2 regions of the Streptomyces sp. Da 82-17 genome follow, and region 1 is predicted to be linked to the other one. Evidence: riboswitches for the same ligand, from Rfam matches in the RefSeq annotation. Region 1 holds a riboswitch; the other holds the start of a gene.
What was found. A riboswitch is a leader RNA that binds a small molecule or an ion and turns the genes downstream of it on or off. The one in region 1 is predicted to bind cyclic di-AMP.
Positions count from the first base shown of each region.

Region 2: it holds a riboswitch for cyclic di-AMP, as region 1 does, so the genes downstream of both, ACIDOF_RS14945 (NlpC/P60 family protein) here and ACIDOF_RS13580 (M23 family metallopeptidase) in region 1, are expected to answer to the same signal.

Region 1 covers NZ_JBJURH010000006.1:379,675-387,424, reverse strand. Annotated here, with positions in the region: gene ACIDOF_RS13590 (PrsW family intramembrane metalloprotease) at 1-882, shown strand, start outside; gene ACIDOF_RS13585 (aldo/keto reductase) at 874-1,818, opposite strand; gene ACIDOF_RS13580 (M23 family metallopeptidase) at 2,042-3,121, opposite strand; cyclic di-AMP (ydaO/yuaA leader) riboswitch at 3,133-3,266, opposite strand; gene ACIDOF_RS13575 (PP2C family protein-serine/threonine phosphatase) at 3,488-4,738, opposite strand; tRNA gene ACIDOF_RS13570 (tRNA-Met) at 4,869-4,942, shown strand; tRNA gene ACIDOF_RS13565 (tRNA-Lys) at 5,125-5,197, opposite strand; gene ACIDOF_RS13560 (DEAD/DEAH box helicase) at 5,328-7,466, opposite strand; gene ACIDOF_RS13555 (hypothetical protein) at 7,725-7,750, opposite strand, start outside.
Region 2 covers NZ_JBJURH010000007.1:263,967-271,716, forward strand. Annotated here, with positions in the region: gene ACIDOF_RS14920 (LuxR C-terminal-related transcriptional regulator) at 1-168, shown strand, start outside; gene ACIDOF_RS14925 (hypothetical protein) at 165-866, opposite strand; gene ACIDOF_RS14930 (GNAT family N-acetyltransferase) at 1,221-1,799, shown strand; gene ACIDOF_RS14935 (NlpC/P60 family protein) at 1,839-2,906, opposite strand; gene ACIDOF_RS14940 (hypothetical protein) at 3,231-3,584, shown strand; gene ACIDOF_RS14945 (NlpC/P60 family protein) at 3,659-4,843, opposite strand; cyclic di-AMP (ydaO/yuaA leader) riboswitch at 4,850-5,029, opposite strand; gene pcrA (DNA helicase PcrA) at 5,281-7,743, shown strand.

The DNA of each region.
Region 1 (7,750 bases):
GGCGTGGTGATAGCCGGGATCACCGCCACCGGATTCGCGTTCACGGAGAACGTCCTCTATCTCGGCAACGCCTACGGCACCGACGAGGCCAGCGGCATCACGGGCCTCGCCCTCGACTCGGTCACCGCGGCGACCTTCTTCGTCCGCATCGTGATGTCGCCCTTCGCGCACCCGCTGTTCACGGTGCTCACCGGCATCGGCTTCGGCCTCGCCGCCCGCTCCGCGCAGCGCCGCCGCGCCCGCCGCTTCCTGCTCCCGCTGACCGGCCTCGGCCTCGCGATGGGCATGCACGCCCTGTGGAACAGCTCGGCGGTCTTCGGCCCGTTCGGCTTCTTCGCCGTCTACGCGGGCTTCATGGTTCCCGCCTTCGCCCTGCTGACCTGGCTCATCGTCTGGACCCGGCAGCGCGAGCTGCGCACCATCCGCACCGAACTGCCCGTCTACGCCGCGGCCGGCTGGATCGGCCCGCCCGAGGCGTACGCCCTGTCGTCCATGCGCGCCCGCCGCATCGCCCGCGAGTACGCCGCGCACCTCGGCGGCCCGCCCGCCCAGCGGGCCGTCGCGGAGTACGAGGCGTACGCGACGTCCCTGGCGTTCCTGCGGCACCGGGGGCGGCGCGGCCGGGCGGGCGCCGAGTTCGTGTTCCGGGAGCGGGAACTGCTCGACGAGATCTGGCGCCGCCGCGAGACCGCCCGCCCGGCCCTGGACTACGCGGCCCGCGCCATCGCCCCGGCACCGCGCCCGTACGCCCCGTACCCGTACGCCCCGCACCCCCACCCGTACGCGCCCCCGCAGGGCCCGCACCTCGCGTACGTGCCGCGGCCCGCGTACGGGCAGCCGCCCGCGCCGTACCCCGCCTACAACCCCTACCGGTCAGGCTGAGGCGGCCGTCAGGTCGGCCAACTCGGCGTCCGTGAGCCGGAGTTCGGCGACCGCGAGCAGCGCGGGCAGCTGCTCGACCGTGCGGGCCGAGGCGATCGGCGCGACCACGGTCGGCTGCGCGGCGAGCCAGGCGAGGGCGACGGTGGCGAGCTCGGCGTCGTGCGCGGCCGCCACCCGGTCCAGGGCGTCCAGCACCCTCACGCCGCGCTCGGTGTCCAGATGCCCGCCCGCACTCTGCGCCCGCACGCTGTCCACCGTCGCACCCGGGCGGTACTTGCCGGTGAGGAAGCCGGAGGCGAGCGCGTAGTAGGGCACGGCGGCGAGGCCGGTCCGCGAGGCGACCTCCTGGAGGCGGCCCTCGTACGTGTCGCGGGAGACCAGGTTGTAGTGCGGCTGCAGCGCGGCGTACCGCGTGAGGCCCTCGCGCTCGGCGAAGTCGAGGGACTCGGTGAGGCGCTCGGGCGAGATGTTGGAGGCGGCGACGGCGCGCACGGTGCCGGCGCGGACCAGCTCGTCGAGGGCGGTGACGATGTCCTCGACGGGGACGCTCGGGTCGTCGAAGTGCGTGTAGTAGAGGTCGATGTAGTCCGTGCCGAGGCGGCGCAGGGAGTCCTCGACGCCCCGCTTGATGGTGCCCGGGGCGAGGCCCTTCACGCCGTCGAGCCCGCCGACCTTGGTCGCGACGACGACGTCCTCGCGATTGCCGCGCGCCGCCAGCCACTTGCCGATGACGGTCTCGGACTCGCCGCCGCTGTTGCCCGGCACCCAGGCCGAGTAGACGTCGGCGGTGTCGATGAAGTTGCCGCCGGCCTCGGTGTAGGCGTCGAGGACCGCGAAGGACTGCTCCTCGTCGGCGCTCCAGCCGAAGACGTTGCCGCCGAGGGCGAGCGGGAAGACCGAGAGACCGGACGGGCCGAGGGTGCGCAAAGAGGTCATGGGGACGTCAACAGCCGCCGTGGACGGGCCTATTCCGGTCCGCGCACCGCTGAGGGGTACGCGCACAGGAAAGAGGGACCCGCCGCACGACGGCTGTGGAGGACATGCCTCACCTCACCGATGCATGCCTCGTACCGGCAGCCCTGACGTCGGGGGGTAAGCCGCCAGGACCACCGGAATCCAGGAACCTCCCGGGGAGCCGTGGCGGCTCGGCCGGTCGAGATCAGATGCTGACGCCCTTGCTGCGCAGCCAGGCGCTCGGGTCGATCAGCTCGCCGCCGGCGGTCTTCACCTCGAAGTGCAGGTGCGGGCCGGTGGAGTTGCCGGTCGAGCCGACGCGTCCGATGACGTCGCCCGTCTTGACCTCCTGGCCGACGCTGACGCTCATCGACGACTGGTGGTTGTACGCCAGCTCGGTGCCGTCGTCGAGCTCGATGACCGTGCGGTAGCCATAACTGCCGGACCAGCCGGCCTCCTTGACTGTGCCGCTGTGGATCGACTTGATCGGCGTGCCCGTGGGGGCGGCGAAGTCCAGGCCCGTGTGGTACCCGGAGGACCACATCGAACCGGCCTGCCCGAACACGGTGCTGATCGTGTACGACGCGAGGGGGGCGGTGAAGCTGCGGGCGAGCTTGGCGAGGCGCTCGGCCTCCGCCTTCCGCTTCGCCTCCTCCTCGGCCTTGCGCTTGGCCTCGGCGGCCTCCCGCTCGGCCTCGGTCTGCTGCTTCTCGGCCTCTTCGGCGGCGGCCTTGGCGGCGGCGTCGGCAGCGGCGGCCTGCTCGGCGGCCGCGGCCTCCTCCTGCTTCGACTCGGCCTGCTGCATGATGCGCGAGCGCAGCGCCTCACCGGCGTCCGCGGAGGCGGCCTGCGGCTCGCCGTCGAGCTGGGCGACGGGGGCGCCGGACGCGGCGGTGGCCTGGGTGACGCCCGAGAAGTCGTCCCCGGCGTCCGCGGAGTCGTCGGAGATCAGGGAGCCGACGCCCGGCAGGGACTCGGCGTCGGGCAGCGATTCGGTGACACCGGAGAGGTCGGGCAGCGAGATCGGTACCGGCGGGCGGTCCTTGGCGGTCGCTATGCCGCCGGCGCCGACCGCGGCGATGACGCCGACGCCGAGCACCGTGGAGCTGCGCGCGAAGCCGCCGCGCTGCTTGCCGACGCGGTGCCGGCCGCGGACCGGGCGAACGGACTCCTCAGTGGGGTTCCACTCTTCCCAGGGCCCTTCGTCGTGTCCGAACGCCGTCTCGCCGTCCGGGAAATACGCGGGCTCATGGCCGGTCGTGCCTCGGCTTGCGGGGGTCGCCACTGGGGCGCACTCCTTTCCTTCCTTCTCGCCTACCGGGTTAGCTGACGGGTTCGGAACAGGAAGGTTTCCTACGGGCGAAGAACGCCCGATTCACCCCAAGTTGGTGGTTCCCCGGCTCCCTTGCGGGATTAAGCGTGTGCGCACGGAGCCGACTCTTGTGACGGCTGGGACGACCGCGCTGCGTTATCGAACGTTAATAGACAGCGGCATCGGATTCCAAGCCGTTCCGACTGATCGTTCATGGCTCTGGCCAAGCCTTTTCGGGACACGAGGGGGCGGAACCGGGCGAGTTGACCACACTTTCTCCACAACTCGCGGCCCTCAAGTTTCTGACGTTGCGTCATTTGTTATGCGGAGGGCGGCGCTTCACTCACAGAGGGTGACAGCGGGCGGCCCCTTCGGCTCGTCCGCCGCGGGCCGCCGCACCGCGAGCAGCGCCATGTCGTCCGTCATGCCGCTCCCGCCGGTGTGCGCCCGCACCTCGTCGGCCACGGCGGCGAGCAGCGCGTCCGGCGCCGCGAACGTCCGGCCGCTGAGCCGGGCCGCCGGATCGTAGAACTCCCCCGCCTCGTCCCGCGCCTCCGAGAGGCCGTCGGTGTAGAAGAGCAGCGTCGCGCCGCCGGGGAAGGCGCACTCGCCCGCCCGGTCCGGCCACATCCCGAGGTCGCCCATGCCGAGCGGAAGCGCCGGCTCCGCCGCCGCGAGCACCGCGAGCCGCCCGCCCGCGTACAGCAACAGGGGTTCCGGATGGCCCCGGTTGATGAACCGGACCACCTCGCGGCCGTGCGGCATCTCCGCGAGCACCGCCGTCGTGAAGCCCTCGAAGGCGTCCAGGCCGGAGCGCCGGACGCCCTCGCGCGCCAGCGCCCGCTCCAGGCGCTGTGCGACCGCCTCCAGGGTCGTCTCCTGCTCGGCCGCCTCCCGGAACGCCCCGATCACCACGGCCACGGCCTCCACAGCCCCGAGCCCCTTGCCGCGCACGTCGCCGACGATCAGCCGTACGCCGTGCGGAGTCTCCTGCACCGCGTACAGGTCGCCGCCGATGAACGCGTCCGCCTGCGCCGCCTCGTAGCACGCGGCCACCTCCAACCCCCCGATCCGAGAAGCCGGTTCGGGCAGGACGGCGCGCTGCGCGGCCTCGGCGATCTCCCGCGCGGAGGCGAGCTTCTCCCCGCGGTGGCGTACGACGACGTTGATGAGGACGGCGAGCGCGGAGACCGTGAGCACGTTGATCAGCTCGGTCAGCTCCTGCGGCCGGCCGACCGTCCCGTAGTACAGCTGCAGCAGCACCACGGACGCGGACGCGGCGACGCCCGTCAGGACCGTGCCCGACAGGCCGAAGAACGGGGCCGCGACGAGCGGCGCGGCGCAGAACAGCGGCGCCGCCGTGAACCTCGGCGGCGTCAACAGCGCGGAGACGAGCCCCACGAGGACGAGCAGCGCGGGCAGCGTACGAATGAACGCGTGCGCGTGCGCGTGCGTGAGAGGCCGTTTCCGCTCCTGCCCCCCAGCCCCGCCGGGCGGTCTGCGGGGCGGTCTGCGGCGCGCACCACCGCCGCCACCGGCCCCCTCCCGGCGCCCGCCTCGCCGCGCTCCGCGCGCTCCTCGCTGCCCCACCGGTCGTCTCCTGCCTGCCGCACCTCCCCAGGCTCGGCGGCGTACGGCGGCCCGGCGACCGCTCGGCGGCCGTACGGGTTAAGGGGTGGCGTTCGGCCTCACCAAAATGGCGTACACTTGTGTTTACCGACGCGGGGTGGAGCAGCTCGGTAGCTCGCTGGGCTCATAACCCAGAGGTCGCAGGTTCAAATCCTGTCCCCGCTACTGAAGCCTCAGGCCCGGCACGTGAAAGCGTGCCGGGCCTGACGCGTTTTCACGGCCCTTCACGGCTGCGGCCCCTGCCCGCCCGCAGCACTCCCCACGAACACGACAGCGCCCGAACCACCGCAGTGGCTCGGGCGCTGCCCGGCAGGTCGGACCGGGTTCCCCCGGGGACCCTCGCGTCGTAGGCCGTGTGGGACTCGAACCCACAACCAATGGATTAAAAGTCCACTGCTCTGCCAATTGAGCTAACGGCCCGCGTCAACGCACCCCCCGAGCATAGCCGCAGGAGCGGACAGAGCCGATCGGGTATCGGTGCGTCGATGCGAAAGCGGGCCCGCTCGGCGAAGCGGACCCGCTGTCACATCAGTCGGTCGTGCCGACCGGATCAGCCGTTGCGCTTCCAGCGCGGCTTGTCGTCGCGGCGCCCGAAGGAGCCGGCGCCGCGGTCGTCACGGCGGTTGAACGGCCGGTCGCTGCCGCCCCGGTGGTCGCGGCGGTCACGGTTGAACGGGCGGTCGTCGCGGTTGAACGGACGGTCGCTGCCGCGGTGGTCGCGGCGGTCGCGGTTGAAGCCGCCGTTGCCGCCCCGGTCGTCCCGGCGGAAGCCGCCCCGCTCGTCGCGGCGGTCACGGTTGAACGGACGGTCGCCGCCACCGCGGTGCTCGCGGCGGTCGCGGTTGAACGGACGGTCGCCGTCCCGGCGTTCACGACGCTCGTACGACGGGCGGTCGTTGTCCCGACGGAAGCCACCGCGGTCACCACGGTCACCACGGTCACCGCGGTCGTCCCGGCGGAAGCCGCCCCGGTCGTCACGGCGCTCGAAGGAACGGCCACCGCGGTCGTCACGGTCCCGGTTGAAGCCGCGGTCACCGCGGTCGTCCCGGCGGAAGCCGCCCCGGTCGTCGCGGCGCTCGTCGCGGCGGTCACGGTTGAACGGGCGGTCGTTGTCCCGGCGGTCGCGGCGCTCGAAGTTGCCGCGGTCGTCCCGGCGTTCACGACGCTCGTACGACGGACGCTCCTCGCGCTGCTCACGCTGCTCCGGCACCTCGACCTCGGCGACGGCGGCCTCGGCAGCGGCGGCGACGGCCTCGTCCGGGTCGTCACCGCGCTCGCGGGCGGCGCGGGCGGTGAGGCGGTCGGCCTCCTCGCGCAGCTCGGTCGCGCGGCGCTGGGCGCGCTCCAGCTGCTTGGTGAGGTCGGCCACGTCCCGCTCGGCCTGCTTCGCGGCGTTGTCCGCGGAGTCGGCCTGGACCTCGGTCAGGGAGCGGGCGCCGGTGATCTCGGCGACCTCCGGGTCGAAGGCGCCGCCCTGGCCGATGATGTGGCGCGAGGCGTCGACGCCCGCGTCCTCCATGAGGCGGAAGATCTGCCGGCGCTGGTGCGGCAGCGACAGCGAGACGACGGTGCCGGAGCGGCCCGCGCGAGCGGTACGGCCGGAGCGGTGCAGGTAGTCCTTGTGGTCGCCGGCCGGGTCCACGTTCAGGACCAGGTCGATGCCGTCGACGTGGATGCCGCGGGCGGCGACGTCGGTGGCGACGAGCGCGTTGACGTAGCCGTCCTTGAAGTCGGCGAGGGTGCGGGTGCGGGCGCCCTGCGTCATGCCGCCGTGCAGCGCGTCGGCCTTCACACCGGCGTCGCGCAGCTGCTCCGCGATGCGGTCGGCGCCGAGCTGGGTGCGGACGAAGATGATGGTGCGGCCCTTGCGCGCGGCGATCGCGGCGGTGACCGGCGCCTTGTCGCGGGGCTTCACGATGAGGATGTGGTGCGTCATGGTCGTGACGGCGCCCTGGGCGGCGTCGACCTCGTGCGTCACCGGGTCGGTCAGGTAGCGCTTGACCAGCGTGGAGATCTCGTTCTCCATCGTGGCCGAGAACAGCATCCGCTGGCCGCCCGCCGGAACCTGGTCGAGCAGCTCGGTGACCTCGGGCAGGAAGCCCAGGTCGGACATCTGGTCGGCCTCGTCGAGGACGGCGACCTGGACGTTCTCCAGGGAGCAGGCGCCGCGGTTGATGATGTCCCGCAGGCGGCCCGGGGTGGCGACGAGGATGTCGACGCCGCGCTCCAGGGCGTAGATCTGGTTGCCCATCGACGTACCGCCGCAGACGACCTTCATCTTCAGGCCGAGGACGTCGCCGTACGGCTGGAGGGCGTCGGCGACCTGCATCGCCAGCTCGCGGGTCGGGGTCAGGATGACCGCGCGGGGCTTCTTCTTCTCGGTGTGGCCGTCGGCGAGCGCCGCCAGGGTCGGCAGACCGAAGGAGAGGGTCTTGCCGGAGCCGGTGCGGCCGCGGCCGAGGATGTCCTTGCCGGCCAGGGCGTCCGGGATGGTCGCGGCCTGGATCGGGAAGGGCGTGGTCACGCCGTTCTGCGCGAGCTTGCGGACGACGCCCTCGGGCAGGCCCAGGTCGGCAAAGGTGACCTCGGGCGCCTCGGGAGCGGCGTCGGCGGCGGGGGCGTCGGTCACGACAGCCTCGTCCGCGGCGTTCTCGGGCAGGATGGAGTGCTCAGTACTGAAAGTGGACATGCGAAATGCGAAACCTTCCGGAGTCTCGGCACGCGCCCAAACTCCGTGAATCGCAATTCGACCGCCTCAATGCGGTCAGCCACGGCTAGGGAGAGTACGCGCCACACGGCGCTCTTCGATGCTGGCGCCGGGCAAATGGGATCAAACGATCTACCACTGTACGCACCCCACCCCCCGAATGGCAAACCGCCCGTCTGACCTGCGCAGACGCCCGAAAACGGAACCCGAACGGAAGCCCGAGCAGCGTGTCGGCGGGGCTCAGCTCGGTCCCGCCTCCGGCGAGG
Region 2 (7,750 bases), on a different contig from region 1:
GAGGTGCTCCGCCTGATCGCCCGCGGGTACTCGTACAAGGAGATCGCGAAGCAGCTGTTCATCTCCGTGAAGACCGTCGAGTCCCATGTGTCGGCCGTGCTGCGGAAGTTGCAGCTGTCGAACCGGCACGAGCTGACGCGCTGGGCCACGGCGAGGCGGCTGGTCTAGCGCGGCCGCGCCGACGGTGCCGGAGCCGGAGCCGGAGCCGGAGCCGGAGCCGGAGTCGGTCTCGGCCTCTGTCTCGCCGAACTCCCGCGCCCCAGGCGGGAGATGACCCACTGGCGGTGGCCGAACGCCTGGCGTATGCCGAGGAGTCCGGTCACCCAGAGGATCACTCCGCCGCCCATGCCCAGGAACACCTGGAACATCGCGTCCGACCCGGCTGCGGTGGCGGCCGAGACGTAGGAGCTCGCGATGCCGAGCCCGCACAGCACGAACGACAACAGCATCCAGGCCAGGCTCAGGGCAGGGGAGCGCAGCCGCTGGTCGGCGGCCGGGTCGGAGCCCAACTCGGCCCAGGCGTCCAGGAGTTGACGCATCCGTCGCTGTCTGCGGTGCCACATGACGGTGACGACCACGGCCGGGGCGATGATGGCGAGGCCGATCACCGCGACGAACCCGGCCACCAGCACGTCGAGCGGGGAGCCCCCGGACGTCGAGGCCTGCTGCACGGCGCCCGCGACGCCCGACCAGCCGCACAGCGCCAGCAGACCCATCAGCCACAACTGGCCGAGCTGGACGAGGCCGAGGCGACGGCGCCGCAACGCCTCCAACGCCGCACCGCGATCCCGCAGCAGGGCGGCCCGGTCCGGCCACACGCGCAGATGCGGCGGCGGGGGCGGCGGAGGCAGGGGCAGACGGGCCATGGGTGTGAACGTACCGCACGGGCGTTCGCATCCGCAGAGCCTGTGGACAACGCGGAAACGGGCCTGTGGACAACGCCCGACCGGACCCGTGGACACCGCCGAACCGACCGCACGCCCACCGTCGAACCGACCGCACGCCCACCGTCGAACCGCCCGCGCTCCCACCGTCGAACCGCCCGCAAGGCCACTGTCGAACCGGTCACGTGCCCACCGTCGAACCGCCCACACACCCGCTGCCGAGCAACCCGCACTCGCCCCGCACGCCCAACCCCGAACCGCCCATGCACCCACCGCCGGTTCGGCCCGGTGGACGGCTTCGGACAACGTTCGTCGTGCCCCCTAGCATGGCTGACCATGAACATCTCCTCCGGCGCTCCCGCCAGGACCCGCCCGCAGCTCGCCGTTGTCTGGCCGACCGAGGAGGAGGCTCAACTCCAGGTCGGAATCCACCGGTTGATAGGGGACGTCACCGCGGACGGCGGCGCCATCGGCTACCTCGCCCCGCCGCCGCGGGACGAGACGGACGCCTGGCTGGGCGCGGTGCTCGCCGATGTGCGGGCGGGGGACGCGGCGTTCGCGGTCGCCACGGTCGACGGGCGGGTGGCGGGCTGCGGCCTGTGGCAGCGCCGCGGCGCCGTGTCGACGTACCGGCACAGCGGTGAGCTCCGGCAGTTGATGACGCACCCCGCGGCGCGCGGCTTCGGGCTCGGCCGGCGCCTGGTCTCCGGGTTGGTGGAGCACGCGCGCGCGATGGGCCTCGAACTGCTCACGCTCGGGGTGCGCGGCGACAACCACTCGGCCGTCGAGCTGTACTCACGCCTCGGGTTCCGCGAGTGGGGGCGCCTGCCGGGCGGTATCGCGGTGGGCGACGAGCGGGTCGACGACGTGAAGATGTGGCTCCCGCTGGGGGACTTGAGGCCGGGCGAGCGGTAGCCGACAAGGGCGGCACCGCCGCGGCGAGTGCGAGCCCTCTCAAGCCACCCGAGTAGCCCCGGCGAACGGCATCGAGTCCACCGGCGCGAGCCGCACCGGAGCGTTCGGGTTGGGCGCGTGGATCATCTGCCCGTTGCCCACATAGAGGCCGACGTGGCTGATGCCCGAGTAGAAGAACACCAGGTCACCGGGGGCGAGTTCGGACCGTGAGACGCGCTGCCCGGCGTTGATCTGCGTGTACGTCGTCCGGGGCAGCGAGACGCCCGCCGAACGGTAGGCGGCCTGGGTGAGGCCGGAGCAGTCGAAGGAGTTCGGCCCGGACGCGCCCCACACGTAGGGGCTGCCGATCGCCTCGTACGCGTACGAAATGGCCTGCGCGACACGCGAGTTGGGGGCCTTGAGGGGGCCGCGCGGCAGGTCGCGGGAGGCGCGGGCGCCCGAGTCGGCGCCGTGCAGGCCTTCCGTGACCTGGCGGCGCTCGTCGGCGGTGAGCCGGTCGAGGAGGCGCTTGGCGGAGGCCAGCTTTCCGTTGATGTCCTTCTTGTGCTGGCGCAACTTCGCCCGGTGCGCGGAGAGTTCGCCGCTCTCGCGGTCGGCCTCGGCGCGCAGCCGGTCCAGATCGCGCAGCTGACCCTGGACCCGCCGGACGTCGGCGGCCTGCCGTGCACCCGCGCGGTCGGCGCGCATCACCCGGTCCAGGTAGCCGTCCGGGTCGGAGGCGAGGGCGAGCTGCAGGGAGGGCGCGATCGCGCCGGTGCGGTACTGCTGGGCTGCGGCCGAACCGAGCGCGGTACGCGCGGAGTTGAGGCGTTCGGTCCTGCGGGCGGCCTCGTCCTGCAGCTCGTCGACGCGGTCCTCGGCGGCCTCGGCCCGCTCCTTGACGCCGTTGTACTTCTCGGTGGCGATCTCCGCCTCGTGGTACAGCTTGTCGACCTTGGCCTTCACCTGCGCCGCGGTGAGCCGGGGCTCCGCGTGCCCGGTGCCCTGGAGCGCCGCACCGGAGGCCGCTCCGGCGATGGCCAGGGTGGCGGCGGTGCGGGCCGTATGGCCGCTGATCGAGCGCTGCTTGGGTTTTCGGTGCTTGCGTTGCCTGGGTTGCGCGGCCACTGATCCACTTCCTCACGCGTCCGGCGGCGACCCGCACAGGGGGAGCGGGCCGCCGCCGGACTTCTCGGCGGGGGCGACCGGCTGCCGCCCTACGGGGCGGGGGCGGCGTTGGTGCGTGCCGGTCACCTGGCCAAGGACGCTAAACCTCGGAGTCACGGGCCGATGACGGAATGTGCGCAACTGGCCGCAGAGAGTGCCGCCCGACTGCAATTGACCGGCCGCACGCGCGCGTGGTGCCGGTTTTTGACGCTCCTGCGACCGATTTCGCGGTACGCCGAGACCTCCCTGCCGAGTGCTGATATGTGCCCGGCTAGGCTCCGCTCCATGGACGTACTCATCAACGTGTTCGTCGCCCTGCACATCATCGGCATCGCCTCCCTCCTCGGCGGCTTCCTGACCCAGATGAAGGCGATGGGCGCGGGCACGGCACGGTTCACCCCCGCGATGCTGCACGGTGCGCTGACGATGCTGGTCACCGGTGTGGCCCTGGTCGGCCTCAACCAGGCCGACGACCAGACGGTCAACAACATCAAGATCGGCGTGAAGCTGGCCCTGCTGATCGTGATCCTCGGCCTCGTCTACGTGAAGCGCGACGAGGAGAAGGTGGACAAGGGGATGTTCGTGACGGTGGGCGCGCTCACCACCGTCAACATCTTCCTCGCGACGCTCTGGACGTAGCGGCTCCGCACACACGCGCAAGGGCCCGGACCGGAAAACGGTCCGGGCCCTTGCGCGTACCGGGCAGAACCGGCTCAGGCCGGCCGCACCACGCTGTGGATCGGCATGTAGTAGATCGACTCGACGCGTACGTTCGTCCCCGGCTTCGGGGCGTGGATCATCTTGCCGTCGCCGATGTAGATCCCGACGTGGCTGATGTCGTCGTAGAAGAACACCAGGTCACCGGGTTGTGCGTCGGCCGTCTTCACGGTCGTGCCGACCTTCACCTGGTCCCAGGTGGTGCGCGGCAGCGAGATCCCTGCCGCCTGCCAGGCGTCCTGCGTGAGCCCGGAGCAGTCGTACGAGTCGGGCCCGGTCGCGCCCCACACGTACGGCTTGCCGATCTGCGCCTCCGCGAAGGCGATCACCTTCTCCGCCTTGGCGGCGTACGAGGTGTCCGTGCCGGAACCAGAATCCGAACCGGAGCCCGAGCCGGAGTCGGAGCCCGAGCCGGAGTCCTGCTCCTGTTCCTCCTGCTCCTGCCGCGCCTCCTCCTCGGCCTGGCGCCTGCGCTCCTCCTCGGCCTGCTGCCGCGCGAGCTCCTCCGCCTTGCGCTTGGCCGCGGCCTCCTTCTCCCGCTCGATCGCGGCGAGCCGCGCCTTCTCCTCTGCGGTCAGCTTCGACAGCAGTTCGCGTGCCTCGGAGAGCTTGGCCTGCACGGCCCGCTTGCTCTCCCGGAGGTCGGCCTGCGACTCGGTCAGCGTCTCCAGGCTCTTCTGGGCCTTGCCGCGTTCGGCGGAGGCCTCGCGCTGCAGCGCCTCGTAGTCGTCGACGGCGCGCTTCTGCCGGTCGCTGAGGCGGTTCATCAGCTGCCGCTGGTCGAACATCTCCTGCGGGTCGTCGGCGAGGAGCAGATGCGCGGTCTCCGAGGTGCCGCCGTGGCGGTACTGGGCCGCGGCGAGCGAACCGAGCTCGCGCCGCGCCTCGTTGACCTTGTCGGTGCGCTCGGCGACCTGGTCGAGCAGCCCGTCGACCTCGCCGCGCTGCCGGTCGGTTCGCTCCTTGGCGGCGTTGTACTTCTGCGTGGCGACGCCTGCCTGCCGGTACAGGTCGTCGACCTTCTTCTGGACCTCTTCGAGGGACGGCTTCGGCTCGGCCGGTGCGGCGCCCGCGGTCTGCGACAGCAGGGCGACGGAGGTGAGAGCGGCGGTGGTGATGCCGACGGCCTGGGACGTCCGTATCAGACCCGGCCTGGACCGCGGCTTGCGGTGCGACGCCAAAGGAGGCGCTCCTTCCGTTGGCCGCCTACCGGGTTAGCTGTCGGGTTCGGGCGGATGGTTCGGAAGGGCTGCCCTACGGTCTCGTACGTTGTGCTCTTGTACGGGACCGATTCACCCCGGATGTGAAGGTGGGTCCCCGGCTCCGGCTGCCCGCGTGGGGCGCACCGGACTCGGCGCAGGCCGCGCGCTCCCGGCGTTTTTCGCCGGCGGGGGGACGTGCGGCCCGCCAGCAAAGTAGCCAACTCGTGTGCCAGCTGTGAAGGTTGGTGTCCGATAGGCCCGATACATTTTCGTGACTTTCGCTCTGTGTGAGCGGGTGAACACGGCTCGACCGGGCCTGTTCGCCGTACGGCAGAGGGGCGGCCCGGGGGAGGGCGGGGGTGGGCTCGGGGAACCGGGGTCGGGCTGTCAGTGCGTCCGCCTAGACTCGGTAGGCGATGAGCAGCCTCTTTGACGACAGCTTCCTGGCGGACCTCCAGCCCAAGGACGACGGGCCCCCGCCGCCGCCCGAGGAGCCCGCGCCGGAGCAGATTCCGGACGACCTCTTCGGCGGCCGCTTCGACGCGCCCCCGCCCAGGGACGCGTACTACCGCGACGGCGCCCCCCGCCCCGCGGTCGATCCGGCGACCCTGCTGGAGGGGCTGAACGACAACCAGCGCGCGGCCGTCGTGCACTCCGGCACCCCGCTGCTCATCGTCGCGGGTGCGGGCTCCGGCAAGACCCGCGTCCTCACCCACCGCATCGCCCACCTCCTCGCGGAGCGGGACGTCCACCCGGGCCAGATCCTCGCGATCACGTTCACGAACAAGGCCGCCGGCGAGATGAAGGAACGCGTCTCCGACCTGGTCGGCCCGCGGGCCAACGCGATGTGGGTGATGACCTTCCACAGCGCCTGCGTGCGGATCCTGCGCCGCGAGTCCAAGCGCCTCGGCTTCACTTCCTCGTTCTCGATCTACGACGCCGCCGACTCCAAGCGCCTGATGGCCCTGGTCTGCCGCGACCTCGACCTGGACCCGAAGCGCTTCCCGCCCAAGTCCTTCAGCGCGAAGATCTCCAACCTCAAGAACGAGCTCATCGACGAGGAGACCTTCGCCGGTCAGGCCGCCGACGGCTTCGAGAAGAACCTGGCGCAGGCGTACACGATGTACCAGCAGCGCCTCCGCGAGGCGAACGCCCTGGACTTCGACGACCTGATCATGACGACGGTCCACCTGCTCCAGGCGTTCCCGGACGTCGCCGAGCACTACCGCCGCCGCTTCCGCCACGTCATGGTCGACGAGTACCAGGACACCAACCACGCCCAGTACGCCCTGGTGCGCGAACTCGTGGGGAACGGCGAGCCGGTGGCCGACGGCGCCCCCGCGATCGAGCCCGCCGAGCTGTGCGTGGTGGGTGACGCGGACCAGTCGATCTACGCGTTCCGCGGCGCCACCATCCGCAACATCCTCCAGTTCGAGGAGGACTACCCGAACGCGACGACGATCCTCCTGGAGCAGAACTACCGCTCCACGCAGACGATCCTCTCCGCCGCCAACGCCGTCATCGAGCGGAACGAGAGCCGCCGCCCCAAGAACCTCTGGACCAACGCCGGTGAGGGCGCCCGCATCACGGGCTATGTCGCGGACACCGAGCACGACGAGGCGCAGTTCGTCGCCGAGGAGATCGACCGCCTCACCGACGCGGGCGAGGCGAAGGCCGGAGACGTCGCGGTGTTCTACCGCACGAACGCCCAGTCCCGTGTCTTCGAGGAGATCTTCATCCGCGTCGGCCTGCCCTACAAGGTCGTCGGCGGCGTCCGCTTCTACGAGCGCAAGGAGGTCAGGGACGTCCTGGCCTACCTCCGCGTCCTCGCCAACCCGGAGGACTCGGTTCCGCTGCGGCGGATCCTCAACGTCCCCAAGCGCGGCATCGGCGAGCGCGCCGAGGCGATGATCGACGCCCTGTCGCTGCGCGAGAAGATCAGCTTCCCGCAGGCCCTGAAACGCGTCGACGAGGCGTACGGCATGGCCGCCCGCTCCGCCAACGCGGTCCGCCGCTTCAACACGCTGATGGAGGAGCTCCGTACGATCGTGGAGTCCGGCGCCGGCCCGGCCACGGTCCTGGAGGCCGTCCTCGAACGCACCGGATATCTCGCCGAGTTGCAGTCCTCGACGGACCCGCAGGACGAGACCCGCATCGAGAACCTGCAGGAACTCGCCGCCGTGGCCCTGGAGTTCGAGCAGGAGAACGAGGACGGCGAGGCGCAGGGCACGCTCGCGGACTTCCTGGAGCGGGTCGCGCTCGTCGCCGACTCGGACCAGATCCCGGACGAGGAGGAGGACGGCTCCGGCGTCATCACGCTGATGACGCTGCACACCGCGAAGGGCCTCGAGTTCCCGGTGGTCTTCCTGACCGGCATGGAGGACGGCGTCTTCCCGCACATGCGCGCGCTCGGCCAGGTCAAGGAGCTGGAGGAGGAGCGCCGCCTCGCGTACGTGGGCATCACCCGCGCCCGCGAGCGCCTCTACCTGACGCGGTCCACGATGCGCTCGGCCTGGGGCCAGCCGTCGTACAACCCGCCGTCCCGCTTCCTGGAGGAGATCCCGGAGCAGCACCTCGACTGGAAGCGCACCGGTCCTGCCGCGCCGCCGCCGTCGCGCGGCCCGGCCGGCGGGGTCGTCTCCTCGCTCTCGTCCTCCCGTTCCCGCAGCGGCCCGTCCGGTTTCGCGACGCGGCGTACGTCCGGGGACAAGCCGGTGGTCTCGCTCGCGGCGGGGGACCGGGTCACGCACGACCAGTTCGGCCTCGGCACGGTCGTCGGCGTGGAGGGCGCGGGGGACAAGGCCCGCGCGACGATCGACTTCGGCGACCCGAAGCCGAAGGTGCTGCTGCTCAGATACGCGCCGGTCGAGAAGCTCTGACGGTCGG